2 regions of the Ignatzschineria sp. PL_is040 genome follow, and region 1 is predicted to be linked to the other one. Evidence: riboswitches for the same ligand, from Rfam matches in the RefSeq annotation. Region 1 holds a riboswitch; the other holds the start of a gene.
What was found. Region 1 has a riboswitch for preQ1 ahead of queF (preQ(1) synthase). Riboswitches for the same ligand answer to the same signal wherever they lie in the genome.
Positions count from the first base shown of each region.

Region 2: it holds a riboswitch for preQ1, as region 1 does, so the genes downstream of both, AC0SAP_RS02080 (7-cyano-7-deazaguanine/7-aminomethyl-7-deazaguanine transporter) here and queF (preQ(1) synthase) in region 1, are expected to answer to the same signal.

Region 1 covers NZ_JBVPGU010000007.1:53,946-61,456, forward strand. Annotated here, with positions in the region: gene AC0SAP_RS08460 (transporter substrate-binding domain-containing protein) at 1-235, shown strand, start outside; gene aroA (3-phosphoshikimate 1-carboxyvinyltransferase) at 601-1,887, shown strand; gene gspG (type II secretion system major pseudopilin GspG) at 1,909-2,349, shown strand; gene truC (tRNA pseudouridine(65) synthase TruC) at 2,346-3,200, shown strand; gene AC0SAP_RS08480 (MFS transporter) at 3,354-4,568, opposite strand; PreQ1 riboswitch class I at 4,806-4,850, shown strand; gene queF (preQ(1) synthase) at 4,854-5,324, shown strand; gene prpB (methylisocitrate lyase) at 6,359-7,243, shown strand; gene prpC (bifunctional 2-methylcitrate synthase/citrate synthase) at 7,363-7,511, shown strand, end outside.
Region 2 covers NZ_JBVPGU010000001.1:502,888-510,398, forward strand. Annotated here, with positions in the region: gene AC0SAP_RS02040 (hypothetical protein) at 1-221, shown strand, start outside; gene AC0SAP_RS02045 (hypothetical protein) at 244-483, shown strand; gene AC0SAP_RS02050 (hypothetical protein) at 506-649, shown strand; gene AC0SAP_RS02055 (hypothetical protein) at 672-911, shown strand; gene AC0SAP_RS02060 (response regulator) at 1,158-1,853, shown strand; gene phoR (phosphate regulon sensor histidine kinase PhoR) at 2,093-3,409, shown strand; gene AC0SAP_RS02070 (hypothetical protein) at 3,644-3,811, shown strand; gene AC0SAP_RS02075 (hypothetical protein) at 3,919-4,074, shown strand; gene AC0SAP_RS02080 (7-cyano-7-deazaguanine/7-aminomethyl-7-deazaguanine transporter) at 4,199-4,852, opposite strand; PreQ1 riboswitch class I at 4,858-4,902, opposite strand; gene AC0SAP_RS02085 (hypothetical protein) at 5,058-5,585, opposite strand; gene phoU (phosphate signaling complex protein PhoU) at 5,930-6,661, opposite strand; gene pstB (phosphate ABC transporter ATP-binding protein PstB) at 6,799-7,511, opposite strand, start outside.

The sequences.
Region 1 (7,511 bases):
TATCGGTTATCTCAAAGAGGATTATGCCGGTAAAATCGAATTTATTGGACCTGCTTTCTTTGATGAAGAGTGGTTAGGAGAGGGTGTAGGCGTCGGTCTTCGTAAATCGGATACTGCACTTTTAGAGCGATTCAATAAGGCGATTCAAGCATCTCGAGAAGATGGCTCTTATCAAGAAATTGAAGCAAAATATTTCGATTACGATGTCTATGGGAAAGAGCCTGAGAAAGAGTAAAATAATACTTTAAGAGAGCCTAAAGCACTTAATTTGAAGATTGAGTAGTTAGTAAGATTTTGAAACTGAAAAGAGTTAGCTAAAACTAACTCTTTTTTTTGGGGGGAAGCTTTAGGGTCAATTAAGAATAGCGAGTATAGAATCGTTATGATGTGGTAAGATCATTGATCTAGTGGATAAATGAGGGCATAAACAAGGGTTAGCCTAAAAATTATCTACACGCCTTACAATGTCTATCAATAAATTACTATCAATAAATTTGTGCAGAAATTGCGACAATTCGTTGCAACTAACTGAAAAATAGAACTTTTTGATAGGGATCGATCAATACTTTGATACCTCTTCTGTAATTGGATTTAGCTACAATGATGAAACTAAATTTACCTAAAATTGACTCGGCATCAGGTTCGGTCACCATTCCTGGCTCTAAAAGTATCTCAAATCGAATTCTACTTTTAGCGGCATTGACAGATGGTGTAACTACTATTACCAACCTTCTACAGAGCGATGATACAGAACGAATGTTAGAGGCATTGGAGAAGTTAGGAATCAAGATTGTTGAGAGAGACCCCATTGCGCGTATCTTTGAAGTGACCGGTAATGCTGCTGGATTTCCTAATAAAAAGGCATCACTCTTTTTAGGGAATGCCGGGACTGCATTTCGCTCCTTGACTGCAGCGGTTGCTCTCAATCAGGGAGAGTATCAATTAACGGGAATACCCCGTATGCATGAGCGACCGATCAAAGATCTTGTGGATGCTTTAAGAACATTGGGCTGTCGGATCGAGTATCTTCAAAATGAGGGATATCCGCCCCTAAAGATCGGCAAGGGGGATTTTAAGGTTGATCGAGTCTCCATTAAAGGGGATGTTTCGAGCCAATACTTAACGGCACTTCTTATCGCCCTACCGCTCTTACAAAAAGAGATCACAATCGATATTGAAGGCATTTTAATCTCTAAGCCTTACATAGAGATCACCTTAACGCTTTTGCGCCAATTTGGTATTGAAATTACCCATCACGATTTTGAGTCCTTCACTATTCCTGCAGATGCTAAATTTACCACTCCGGGCACTTTTTTTGTGGAGAGTGATGCTTCTAGCGCCTCTTACTTTTTAGCTTTAGGGGCATTAGCCGGACCTTTAACAGTGAAAGGGGTAGGAACCTCCTCTATTCAAGGAGATATCCGCTTTGTCGATGCTTTAATAGAGATGGGCGCAGAGGTTGAGTGGGGGGAAAATGCGATCTATGTCTCTAAGCCTCAAAATGGCGTTTTAAGAGGAATTGATCTCGATTGTAATCACATCCCAGATGCGGCGATGACATTGGCAATTTTGGCTGTTTTTGCCAAGGGTAAGACCATATTACGCAACATTGGAAGCTGGCGCGTGAAAGAGACCGATCGAATTGCGGCAATGGCGACAGAATTGAGTAAAGTGGGTGTGAAGGTGGAAGAGGGGGAAGATTATTTGGTGATCTATCCTCAAGAGGAGATTTCTCCCGATATCGAAATTGAGACTTATGATGATCATCGGATGGCGATGTGTTTCTCCCTTCTCTCACTTAAAGCCCCTATTACGATCTTAGATCCTCTATGTGTCGATAAGACCTTTCCCACCTATTTTGAACTCTTTTCTCAGGTGACTCAATAGATTTTAGCGAGGTCATCTTCGATGTTTAAACATACTTTTAAAACTGTCTATAAGCAGGGTTTTTCATTAGTAGAATTGATGATCTTAACGGTTATTGGTGCTATTTTGATCATTATGTTTTCTCAAAATATTTTAGGGATCAATGATGAGTCAAAACGAGTTAAAGTGAAGCAGAATTTACGCTCTATAGAGGGGGCTTTAGCGATTTTTCGGGATGATCTTAATCGTTACCCAACAACGGAAGAAGGCCTTACTGTTTTGTTAGAAACGTCTGATGATCAGGCATGGAATGGCCCCTATATTCGAGAAGAGATCTTAATCGATCCTTGGGGTGTGCCCTATCTCTACGAGGCATCGGAGCAAAATTATCAAATTATGACTTTTGGTGCGGATAAAAAACGTGGCGGAAAAGGTCTTAATCGTGATATTACTCAATATCGAGGTGAGGGGATAGAGTCGTGATAAACAATCTAAAAGCGCCTTCGCTATTAGATCATCAAAATCGGAGTAATGAGAGGCTGGATGATCCCCTAATGGAGATATCGGCCGTTGACATGCCCTTAAAACCTTTAAAGATTCTCTATCAGGATGATACTTTGATCGCTATCGATAAGCCTAGCGGTTGGTTTGTTCATCGCTCTCCTCTCGATCCTAAAGTAACGGAGATTGTTCTACAACGATTGCGAGATCAAGTAGGTGCCTATCTCTATCCTGTACATCGTTTAGATCGACCGACATCAGGCGTACTCTGTTTTGCTTTAGATCAAGCGAGTGCTCGCGCTTTAGGGGCGCAATTTATGGCACATTCGCTAAAAAAAGAGTATCTCGCCTTAGTACGAGGATATGTTGAGAATGAAGGAATGATTGATTCCCCGCTCTCTTTTATCCGCGATAAGATTGCCGATCGAGATCGGGGAGAGATAGCTGATCAAGAGGCGATTACTTTCTACCATCCTTTAGCTCAATGTGAGATACCGTTATCCACAGGGAAATACCCAACATCTCGTTATACGCTTCTCTCTTTATCACCTGAAACGGGAAGAAAACATCAACTTCGCCGCCATATGAATCACTTCTCCCATCCTATTATTGGGGATAGTACATATGGTGACTTACGGCATAATAGGCTCTTTAGAGAGCATTATGATGTTGAGCGATTGCTATTACACGCTTATCGTATCACTTTAGCGCATCCTAAAAGTGGAGAACCTTTAACGATTACAGCCCCTTTGGATAACTTGTGGATAACTCTGTTGACAAGGTTGGGATGGAATCCCTCTATCATTGCCTCAATAGGGCTCCATAATTCTTAAGAATCATCTTTTAATATTATCTTTTGAGATAAGAATGAGCGCGGTAGTTGTCTTTCGTGGCTCTAATACCCTTTTTATGGATCGGGCTTGGTGTAAATAAAAAAGATCTATTCAATGATAGATCTTTTGTTGATACCGATTGTAAAGAGAGCTCTAATCGAGAATTTTTCCCTTTGTCTCGGGAATTAAGAAGATAAAGGAGAGCGCAGAGAGGAGGTAGACACCAGAGATAAGGCTTAAGGCGTAGCTAATATCATGCTTCATCGCTAATGTTCCGATAATAACAGGTGCAAATCCCGCAATTCCTCGACCTAAATTGAAGATAATATTTTGCGCAGAAGAGCGAGCTTCCGTTGGATAATGCTCAGAAAGTAGCGCACCGTAACCGCCCATCATGCCATTGACGAAGAATCCTAAAATTGCCCCTAAGAACATTAAGACGTAGTAGTTTGATTGTTGGAAATAGATCCAGACAAAAGCAGCACTCACTAAAAGAAAGAAGATATAGGTTGGACGACGCCCAATTTTATCTGAAGTTGCGCCAAAAGAGAGTGTTCCGATAACCATCCCAATGGTTGTAATAATGGTCCAGAAGAAGGTTCCAGAGAGCGTAAAGTTATGCTCTTTAGCAAGCATCATCGGCATCCAGATCATAATGCCGTGAAAACCAAAGTTTTGGACACTGGTAGCAATAATGAGCCCAATGGTGGTCAATGTTGTGCGTGAATCTTTAAATAGTGGCTTGATCGATATCTTATTCCGATTTTCCCGTTTTACTTGTAACCAGATCTCTGGCTCACTAAGATTTCGACGAGTCCACCAGACTAAAAGTGCCGGGAGTGCGCCAATAAGAAACATTCCATGCCAACCGATATAGGGTGAGAGGAGGCTTACTAATGCCGCTAAGACGATTCCTACCTGGAAGCCGATCGCGACTACCGCAGTTGCGCGTGAACGCTTATGTGCCGGCCATGTTTCTGCTACCAATGTCATGCCGATACCAAACTCTCCCCCTAAACCTAAGCCGGCGATAAAGCGGAAGATGGTAAACATCTCAGCGCTTGTTGAGATTGCCGCAAGCCCGGTAAAGATCGAGAAGAGGAGAATCGTCCAGTTAAAGACACGAACGCGTCCAAACTTATCTGCCAGCATTCCAAAGAAGATACCACCGATGACTGTTCCTATTAAGGTGATGGTCTGAATCATGCCACCTTCGGCATCTGTTAATCCAAATTCTGCTTTAATAAGAATCATCGCAAAGGCGAGAATCATAATATCAAGGCCATCCATGGCATAGCCTAATGTGGAGGCGAGTAATGTCTTCCGATCACCTTTTTTGATAATCGGAACCTGTGTCTGCTGTTGCATAAAAGATCCTTTCTGAATGAGTAGGAGAGGGGAGATTAAAACGGAAAATATTATAGCAAGATCTTACTTGAACTGATAAAAAAGCCGCCATTTTTGCAGAAGGTTAGTTGAATTATGAGAAGAGGGCGTCAATAGATCTGCACTTAATTGACCAGTAAGGGAAAGGCCTTTGATTTTCCCTCTATTCATTCAAATAATTTCTCTTTTAGAGTCACAATGTTATTATTGCCCTTTAAATTAACTGTGGTTCGCAACCATCCCACATGAAAAAACTAGGAATGAATAATGAGTAATAAGAAAGAGCAATTAGAAAATTTAACCCTATTAGGTAACCAAGCAACGATCTATCCTACTGAATATACGCCCCAAATTTTAGAGACATTTAAGAATGCTCATCCCGATAGAGAGTACTTTGTCAATTTTCATTGTCCTGAATTTACAACGCTCTGTCCGATGACAAATCAACCCGATTTCGCGACAATCTATATCTCTTATGTCCCAACAATTGAGATGGTCGAGAGTAAATCACTAAAACTCTATCTCTTTAGCTTTAGAAATCATGGCTCATTTCATGAAGATTGCGTCAATATTATTATGGATGATCTTATTAAATTGATGGATCCGCTCTATATTGAGGTACGCGGGGAATTTACGCCTCGAGGTGGAATCTCGATCCATCCATATACTAATTATGGAAAAGCAGGAACTCAATGGGAAGCGGTCGCCACTCAGCGCTTAGCAAATTTTCAATTTTAAAGCGTTATCTGAGTCATCTTGTTAAAGATGCTCTAAAGGTTAACTAAAAAAACACTCAAATTGATGAGAAGTCGACTGATAGTTGCTTTTCTCCCTATTTCGATACTTTTTTAATATTGATTAAATAAAAAGATTATTGAATTAATCTTTCATCTAATCTTGTTATTGTTGATTATTTAACTCAATTTTAACGCTATTTAAAAATGAATTTCGGTGAAAAAGAGAAGAGGGATGAAGCGTTAACCGATACGCATAGAAGAGATAAGATAGAAAGCTCTTTTTCTTAGATCATCTTTTAATAACAAATCAATTGATTTGCCTATTAATTGATCTTATTGCGAACTTTTTGTAAAAAGTTTCCCTTTTTTGTAAAAAAAGATATAAAAAAATAGATCTCTCAAAAAAGGCTATTAATGGCTATTTTGAGAGATTTTTTTGTTTTTCTAGAGTAAAAAAAGCGCAAAAAGTGATTTTATAATTTGGGAAACGCTATTCCGCTTTGCTATGTTGTATTTAAGGATATGGAAATAAAAAAGAGCAAAGGAGTGATTGATTGAAGAGATTCTTCTACCAGAAGAAAGCTTAAGAAATTAATCAGAATTAATCAGAGTTAATCGAAAATAATCGAAAGGGATCAATATTTCATTATTTTGAGAATAAAATCAGAATCTATTTAAGGATATTTCAATAGAGTTGGAATAAGAAGAGTGGGCTATTTTTTAGTAGAGAATGCTCTCTTTGAAAGCGATAATTGATATACAGCATATGTAAAATATATATATTAAAATATATATAAATATAATTTAATCTGCTCTCAACTACTCTTTCTAATCATAGATCATGATTCACGATTTTTAATTGACGCTGGTGATAGCACTTCTCACTCTGACAAATAAAGATGTAACAGATATTGCTGTAGACAACCTGTTGCAGGAAGATTTAATAGAGGATTAAGATCGCTCTAGAGAGCGATTAACTACAAGAAAGGATCTTAATTTTAACCATGATGTAGAAGAAACCAAAGGAGAGTTGTAATGAGCATAAAAACAGCAGGTGAGAGATTTCGAGAAGCATTAAAAGAGGAATCTCCCCTTCAATTAATGGGGGTGATCAATGCCAACCACGCCTTGTTAGCTGAAAGAGCAGGTTTTAAATCGATCTATCTTTCAGGGGGTGGTGTAGCGGCAGGATCATTGGGTATTCCAGATCTTGGAATTACGACGTTGCAAGATGTGTTGATCGATATTGATCGTATTACCAATGTCACCGATCTTCCCTTAATTGCAGATGCTGATATCGGATTTGGAACCTCAGCCTTCAATGTGGCGCGTACTGTGAAGTCTTTTATTAAGGCGGGTGCTGCTGGATTACATATTGAAGATCAGGTGGGTGCAAAACGTTGTGGTCATCGTCCTAATAAGGAGATTGTCTCTAAAGAGGAGATGGTTGATCGTATAAAAGCAGCCGTTGATGCGAAGACTGATCCCAATTTTATGATTATTGCGCGTACCGATGCGCTTGCAGTAGAGGGGTTAGAAGCCTCTTTAGAGCGAGCGGCAGCTTATATTGAAGCAGGTGCTGATGCGCTCTTCCCTGAAGCGGTAACAGAATTACCTACTTATCGCGATTTTACATCAAAGGTTAATGTTCCAGTTCTTGCGAACATTACCGAATTTGGCCAAACACCCCTATTTACACTCGATGAGCTCAGAAGCGTGGGCATTGCTATTGCGCTCTATCCGCTCTCAGCTTTCCGAGCGATGAATAAGGCGGCAGAAACTGTGTATAACACCATTCGCAAAGAAGGAACTCAAAAGAGTCTCCTCCCTATGATGCAGACACGTGACGAACTCTACCAGAGTATTCGTTACTACGATTATGAAAAGCAGCTCGATCAGCTCTTTGCATCAAAAAAGTAGTAAAAACAGAGAAAACAGTAAAAAACAATAATAAATCTACCGATCTGTGAGTTACACGGTAGAGCTGTAGCACTGTAAAAATTAATCACCTATATAAAGAGAATTCCTAGGAGGAAAAAATGACGACTCAGAATGCGTCCGGCACTTTTCGCCCCAAAAAATCTGTTGCTCTTTCCGGCACTATCGCTGGAACCACCGAACTCTGTACCGTTGGTCGAAATGGTAATGAGCTCCATTATCGAGGGTACAATATTCTCGATCTTGCTGA
Region 2 (7,511 bases), on a different contig from region 1:
TCCTGCACACTTCCAAAAATCTCGCGCCGGCAAATAATGATCTTCTATCATTAGCCATTTTTGGAAATGAAAAAGCTGAACGATGCCGGTCCTCACTGTCGCGTTCTTCCAGAGATTATGCGCCGGCAATGGGTATTGAAAATGCCAGCCTACGGGCATGCAGGAGTTATAAGAGCGAAATAGTCGACTCCCGCGGCTCAACAGATTCTCTTATGGATTGAATCAACTAAACAACAAAAGCTGATGAGTTGCCAGATCTCACTCCTGCACACTTCCAAAAATCTCGCGCCGGCAAATAATGATCTTCTTTCATTAGCCATTTTTGGAAATGAAAAAGTTGAACGATGCCGGTCCTCACTGTCGCGTTCTTCCAGAGATTATGCGCCGGCAATCGGCATTGAAAATGCCGGCCTGCGGGCATGCAGGAGTTATAAGAGCGAAATGGTCGGCTCCCGCGGCTCAACAGATTCTCTTATGGATTAAATCAACTAAACAACAGAAGCTGTTGAGTTGCCGGATCTCACTCCTGCACACTTCCAAAAATCTCGCGCCGGCAATGGGCATTGAAAATGCCGGCCTGCGGGCAAGCAGGAGTTATAAGAGCGAAATAGTCGACTCCCGCGGCTCAACAGATTCTCTTATGGATTAAATCAACTAAACAACAAAAGCTGATGAGTTGCCAGATCTCACTCCTGCACACTTCCAAAAATCTCGCGCCGGCAAATAATGATCTTCTTTCATTAGCCATTTTTGGAAATGAAAAAGTTGAACGATGCCGGTCCTCACTGTCGCGTTCTTCCAGAGATTATGCGCCGGCAATCGGCATTGAAAATGCCGGCCTGCGGGCATGCAGGAGTTATAAGAGCGAAATGGTCGGCTCCCGCGGCTCAAAGAATCTTCTTACTACTTAAAATCAACTGAAACTGAATGATTTCGAGACCTCCCCTCTACCTTTTACCCTATTAAGATGACATAAAGATGACAAATCATTGCGCAATCGATCGCTTTGTTACATAGTTGTCATAATCGCTCCTTAAAATAGAAATCTGCTAATAAAAGAGGCAACATACCAATCGCCCTTGACCTTAATATCAAGCGTCGATGGGATCGATAACTCATTTCAATAGTGTAAAAAATAGTGGTAGATATTGGTCAATATGAAAAAGATTCTTATCGTTGAAGACGAAATTCCTATATCAGAGATGATCGAACACTTTCTCTCAAGTCAAGGATTTGAGGTTATTCAAGCATTTGATGGCAATGAGGCGAAAGAGATTTTAGCGCAAAACCCTAAAATTGATCTGATTTTGCTCGATTGGATGATGCCACAAAAATCGGGAATCGATCTGCTTAAGGAGCTCAAAGCGAGCCGTAAAAATCGTCATATTCCTGTCATTATGTTAAGCGCACGAGCAGAATTAGAGGATCGTGTTGTTGGACTCGATTCGGGCGCTGATGATTATCTGCCTAAACCCTTTGCGATGAAGGAGCTACTCTCCCGCATCAACTCCCTCCTTCGCCGAATTGATGAGTATGTGGAGGAGGAGAATGAAATTCGCGAGGTAGCCGGTATTGAGCTCGATCTCGATGCACAACGAATTACCATTAATAGCGAATTGATCAATCTTAGTGCTATTGAGTTTCGTCTCTTAGCCTTCTTTATTACCCATATTGATCGTGTCTATAGTCGCGATCAGCTTCTCGATCATGTCTGGGGGATCGATAGCTATGTGGATGAGCGTACCGTTGATGTCACTATTGGGCGCCTTCGTAAAATATTAGAGCCTACAGGCCATAATAAATTACTCCAAACGGTTCGTGGTGAAGGTTATCGCTTCTCGCCTCACGCTTAGTGCCGCTTTAAATGGAAGCGAGTGCGATAAAGCAAGAATTGATAATGCGAGGATGTGAACGATCGAGTCCAAGATCATGCTGATAAATTTTAGTAGTAGAAGTCTCTACCCATCCGTTATGATGATCTTATCGATCTCTCTTATCGGCCTCTCTTCGGACTTGAGATTGACCGATGATACTCTCAATCTTTTATCATACTCACCGATATTTAGTTAAGTTGATTTAGGAGCCTTAAATAATGTTAGGTCACCTCTCCCCTAAGCAGTTTCTCTTAGAGTTATTTTTACTCTATCTCCCGGCGATCATGCTCTCTTTCTTCTTTGGCTCTCTCTTTCTCTGGCTCTTTATCGCAACACTTCTGCTCCTGCTTTGGCACTATCGGCAACTCTACCGGCTCTCCCGTTGGATCTGGATCGATCACAACTTCTACCCTCCTGAAGGCAAAAGTAGTTGGCTCCCGATCTTCCACGGCCTTCATCGTATGCGCATTGAGCAGCGAAAAGAGCGAAACCGACTCCTCGATTTTATTCGTTACTTTCGAAAAGGGGCGGAGGCGATGCCGGATGCCACAATCTTATGTGATAAAGAGGGTCGTTTAAATTGGTGTAATCCTCAAGCAGAAGCGATGCTCAAATTACGCTGGCCACAAGATGAGCGTCAATCGATCTTCAATCTGATTCGAACGCCTGAAATTGTGGAGTATTTCAAAGCGGGAAATTATGAAGAGCCCTTTCTTCTACAGCTCGATCAACGTGAACTCGAATGTCGCTTCTATTATCCCTATATTGAGAACAACCTGCTGATTATTGCTCGAGATGTGACCGATCGAGAGGTTGCTGAACGAACACGTCAAACCTTCTTTGCAAATGTTAATCATGAATTACGAGTCCCCTTGACGGTGATTAAAGGGTATGTCGAAATGTTGCAGAGTAATTTACCTGAGTCAGAGCATGAAAGCTTCGAAGCTAAGGCGCTTGATCGTATTGAGGAGCAAGCTGAAAGACTTCATGCTTTAGTGATTCAACTGATGGCATTAACACGCCTTGAGACTGGTGCAAAATGGGATCGTGTCGAAATTGTTCCCCTCTCTCAATTAGCAGAGGAGATGCTCGATGATTACTATCAGCAACATCCGCAATCTCGAGATTATATTACCGCCGAAATCACCCCAAACTTAACTGTTCTCGGCAGTCAGGATCAACTTAAGCAGGTGGTTCTCAATCTCTTTTACAATGCCATTGAACATAATCCTCCCCAAACGCCGATCCATCTTCTACTAACAAAGGTAGATAATGGTAGTGAACAAGGCGAGATTCTCTTTCAGCTCTCTGATCAAGGAAAAGGAATTCCCCCGACACATCTTCATAAATTGACAGAGCGCTTCTATCGGGTCGATTCTTCTCGCAACCGCGAACAATCAGGTGGCAGTGGTTTAGGTTTAGCAATTGTGAAACACGCCCTCAATAATCATGAGAGTCAGCTAGAGATTAGCAGTGAAGTTGGGAAAGGAAGTCGTTTCTCTTTTCGCCTTAAAGCTCACGTATCAGAAATGTAAGAGGCGATTCTCAGCAATGTTAGTCTTACAACAATAAAGGCTGATGAGATGCCGGATTTCACTCTTGCATACTTCCAGAAATTACGCGCCGGCACGGGGCATCGAAGATACCAACCTGCGGGCATGAAGTGGTGAAAAGAGCGAGATGGTAAACTCCCGCCGCTCAACAGATTTTCTTATGGATTGAATTAATTAAACAACAGAAACTGATGAGCTGCCGGAGATCACCACTGCATGCTTCCAAAAGCCACGTGCCGGCAGATCGCAACCTTATTACTCACAAGAAACATCAACTTTAAAGATATTATTCCCGGCATCGAAGATGCCGACCTGCGGGCATGCAGTGGTAATAAGAGCGAGATGGTAAACTCCCGCCGCTCAACAGATTTTCTTATGGATTGAATCAATTAAACAACAGAAGCTAATGAGTTGCCGAAGATCACTATCGCGTATTTCCATCAATTCCGCGCCGGCAAATAATGATCTCCTATCATCAGCTATTTTTCGAAATGAAAAAAGCTAAACGGTGCCGGTCCTCACTATCACGTTCTTCCAGAGATTACACGCCGGCAATGGGCATCGAAGATGCCGACCTGCGGGCATGCAGTGGTGAAAAGAGCGAGATGGTTCTCTCCCGCCGCTCAACAGATTTTCTTGTGGATTAAATCAATTAAACAACAGAAGCTGATGAGTTGCCGGAGGTCACTTCTGCATACCTCCAAAAACCACGTGCCGGCATGAATCGTAATCTGATCGATTCATCACCGGCACACTATTACCCTGCTCTATCTATTTACTCTTAAGAGAAGCTAATTTTCTTAAAAGATAGTTGAGTAATATTCCATAGAGCGGGAGGAAGAAGATTGCTGAGATAACGATCTTAAAAAAGTAATCCACCATAGCGATTTCTGGCCAATTTTCTGCCATGAAATCATCATCACTCTGATAAAACGCAATACTAAAGAAGACTAGGGTATCGATTAAATTCCCCACAACAGCCGCGGCACTCGGTGCAACCCACCAACGCTGATTTTGACGTAGATAGTTAAAAACAGTGATATCGATCAACTGCCCAACGAGATATGCTGAGAAACTCGCAAGTGCAATACGCGCAACAAAGAGATTGAAGGTTGCTAACGATTCCCAACCGACCCATAAACCTTTAAAGAAGAGAACAGAGAGAAGATAAGAGATCATCAATGCCGGAATCATCACAACAAAGATAATCCTCCGCGCTAATGATGCCCCAAAAATCCGTATCGTCAAATCGGTGGTCAAAAAGATAAAGGGAAATGTAAATGCTCCCCAAGTGGTATGAAAGCCGAAGATCGTAAAGGGTAACTGCACAAGGTAGTTACTTGAGGCAATAATCAGAATATGAAAAAAGGAGAGTATATAGAGCGCCCGCTGCCGCTGCTCTGGCGTAAAGTTGTATTGAATCATCGATTAATTCCTTAGTTTTTTTATGTGGGAGGATTGCGAACCACGAATGAAAGGCGATCATTCTAACGGATTTACGCCGAACAGCAACTATTAATTGCAAGTGTGGGGAGAGATCTAATCTCTAATCACCCACCATTAATAGTATCTTCTAACAACGCCATAGCGCTTTAATGAAGACTTAATGAAGACTAAGTCGATCAGCCAATCAATTATCGATCTCAAAAAGATCGGCAAATTTCTCAACATCGAGATATTTAGCATACTCTTCAATACTCTCAAGCACACTCTCATCCTCTAATAGAGAGAGCATTGCGATCTCTCCTAATGCACTAAAACCGACTTCCATCCCCTCTTCAACTTGATCTGTCACCACTAACATTGCTAAAGCAATTTTACAATCTTGAGTAACAAGACGCTCATAAAGACGTGCAACGCGCTGATTCATCAAGCGTCGATCTGCCGGAGTAATCGCCGAATAGGCCACTAAATAAGGATGGGAAGAGATCGCCGAATAGACCCATTGAGCCAACTCTACCCGATCAACATCAGAAGTACGCTCTATAAGGCAATTTTTAAAGTTATCAATGGGGACTGATTGAGCAGAAGCGATCGGAGAAAAGAGTGAAAGCCCTGCTACTAAGAGTAAAGCACCTGTACAGAAAAGAGATTTTTTAAATGATGTAATAGTTTGAAAAGAGAGAGACATCGATACTCCTAAATGATTTGCCGGCATCAGATCTCATGATCAAAGCTGAAGCGATATGATCAATTGACAAGAGATAGCAAGAATATAAAAGATAAATATAAGAAAAATATAAGGGTAAATATAAAGGTTTGAATAGTAGATTAATAATAGATATCAATGCCCTATTATTTGCTAACCGCTTCCCTTTGTCACTGAAATAGTGACATAAAAATGATCTCGATAGTGATCGAACAATATTCAAACAGAGATTCTATAACGATATAGGTAAACGGTAAAAGAAGGCGGTAAAAGCGAACAATAAAAAAGGATCAGTTCATATTTTAAACTGATCCTCCATCGAGTTCTTAATCACAAAGCCCTTATAGCAAGGGTTAAAGTGCTTTGCGATCTCGCTGATCAAGAAGCTCCTGTAATCGCTCATTCTTCTGTACACGAATATCTACCCCTTTGACGAAGTAGATAATAAATTCGCAGATATTTTGGCATCGATCCCCTATTCGCTCTAAAGAACGCGCACAATTCATCGCCTTTAAGATAGAAGGGATAGAGCGAGGATCTTCCATCATATAGGTCATCAACTGACGAATAATATTCTCATATTCACTATCGATCTTATCATCCTCTGGATAGATCGATAAGACTGCCTCAAGATCCATACGTGCAAAGGCATCTAATACCTTTTCAAAGAAGTTAAGGCTCCGAATCGCTAGAGATTCTAAAGAGACCGTAATTGCATCAAGATGCTCCGGTGCCGGCGTAATATAGGCCATTTTAGCAATGTTTCGGGCAGTATCGGCGATGCGCTCAAGCTCGGCGATTGTCTTAATAATCACAATTAGAAGACGAAGATCGCTCGCTGTCGGTTGTCGCTTTGCAATAATCATAATACAGAGCTCATTGATCTCAACTTCTAGCTCATTGATCACCTCATCTCGCTCAATAATGGCATGTGCTAATGCCTCATCACGTTGACTCATCGCTTTAATCGAATCACGAATCTGACGCTCTGTTAAACCGCCCATCTCCAATACTTTACTCATCGAGCGCTCAAGCTCAGCATTAAATTGTGCTGAGATATGGCTCGTAAAATCTAACTTCTTCATGCGTCCGCTTCCCTTCTCAAATTAAGTTCCTACTCAAATCCCGTATATAAATCCCATACATAAATCTCGTTCTCAACGCTCATCATTAGCGCTCTACGATTGATGCTGATATTCATGCTGATATTCATGCTTTACCATTAACCGTAGCGACCCGTAATATAATCTTCTGTCTGTTTATGATTCGGTTTTGTAAAGATCGTATCCGTATCATCAAATTCGATCAGATCGCCGAGATACATAAATGCCGTCTTATCGGAACAGCGCGCCGCCTGTTGCATATTGTGGGTCACCATCACGATGGTGTAATCCTCTTTTAGCTCAAAGATCAACTCTTCAATCTTCCCTGTTGAGATGGGGTCAAGTGCAGAACAGGGCTCATCCATTAGAAGAATCTCCGGGCGAATAGCAATTGCACGCGCGATACTCAATCGTTGCTGCTGCCCGCCGGAGAGATTAGTGCCATGTTCATGCAGCTTATCCTTAGTCTCCGACCAGAGTGCCGCTTTTGTTAAGGCCCACTCTACCCGAGCATCCATATCTGCTCTTGAGAGATTTTCAAAGAGTTTAACGCCAAAGGCGATATTGTCATAGATCGACATTGGAAAAGGAGTGGGCTTTTGAAACACCATGCCAACATTGGCACGAAGGAGAGCGACATCTTGCTTGGAGGTTAAGATATTCTCGCCATTGATTAAGATCTCCCCTTCAGCGCGCTGCTCGGGATAGAGTTCAAACATCTTATTAAAGGTTCGAAGCAGTGTTGATTTACCACAACCAGATGGGCCGATAAAAGCCGTTACCTGATTTTCGGGAATATCGAGTGTAATATCGTGAAGTGCGTGAAATTTAT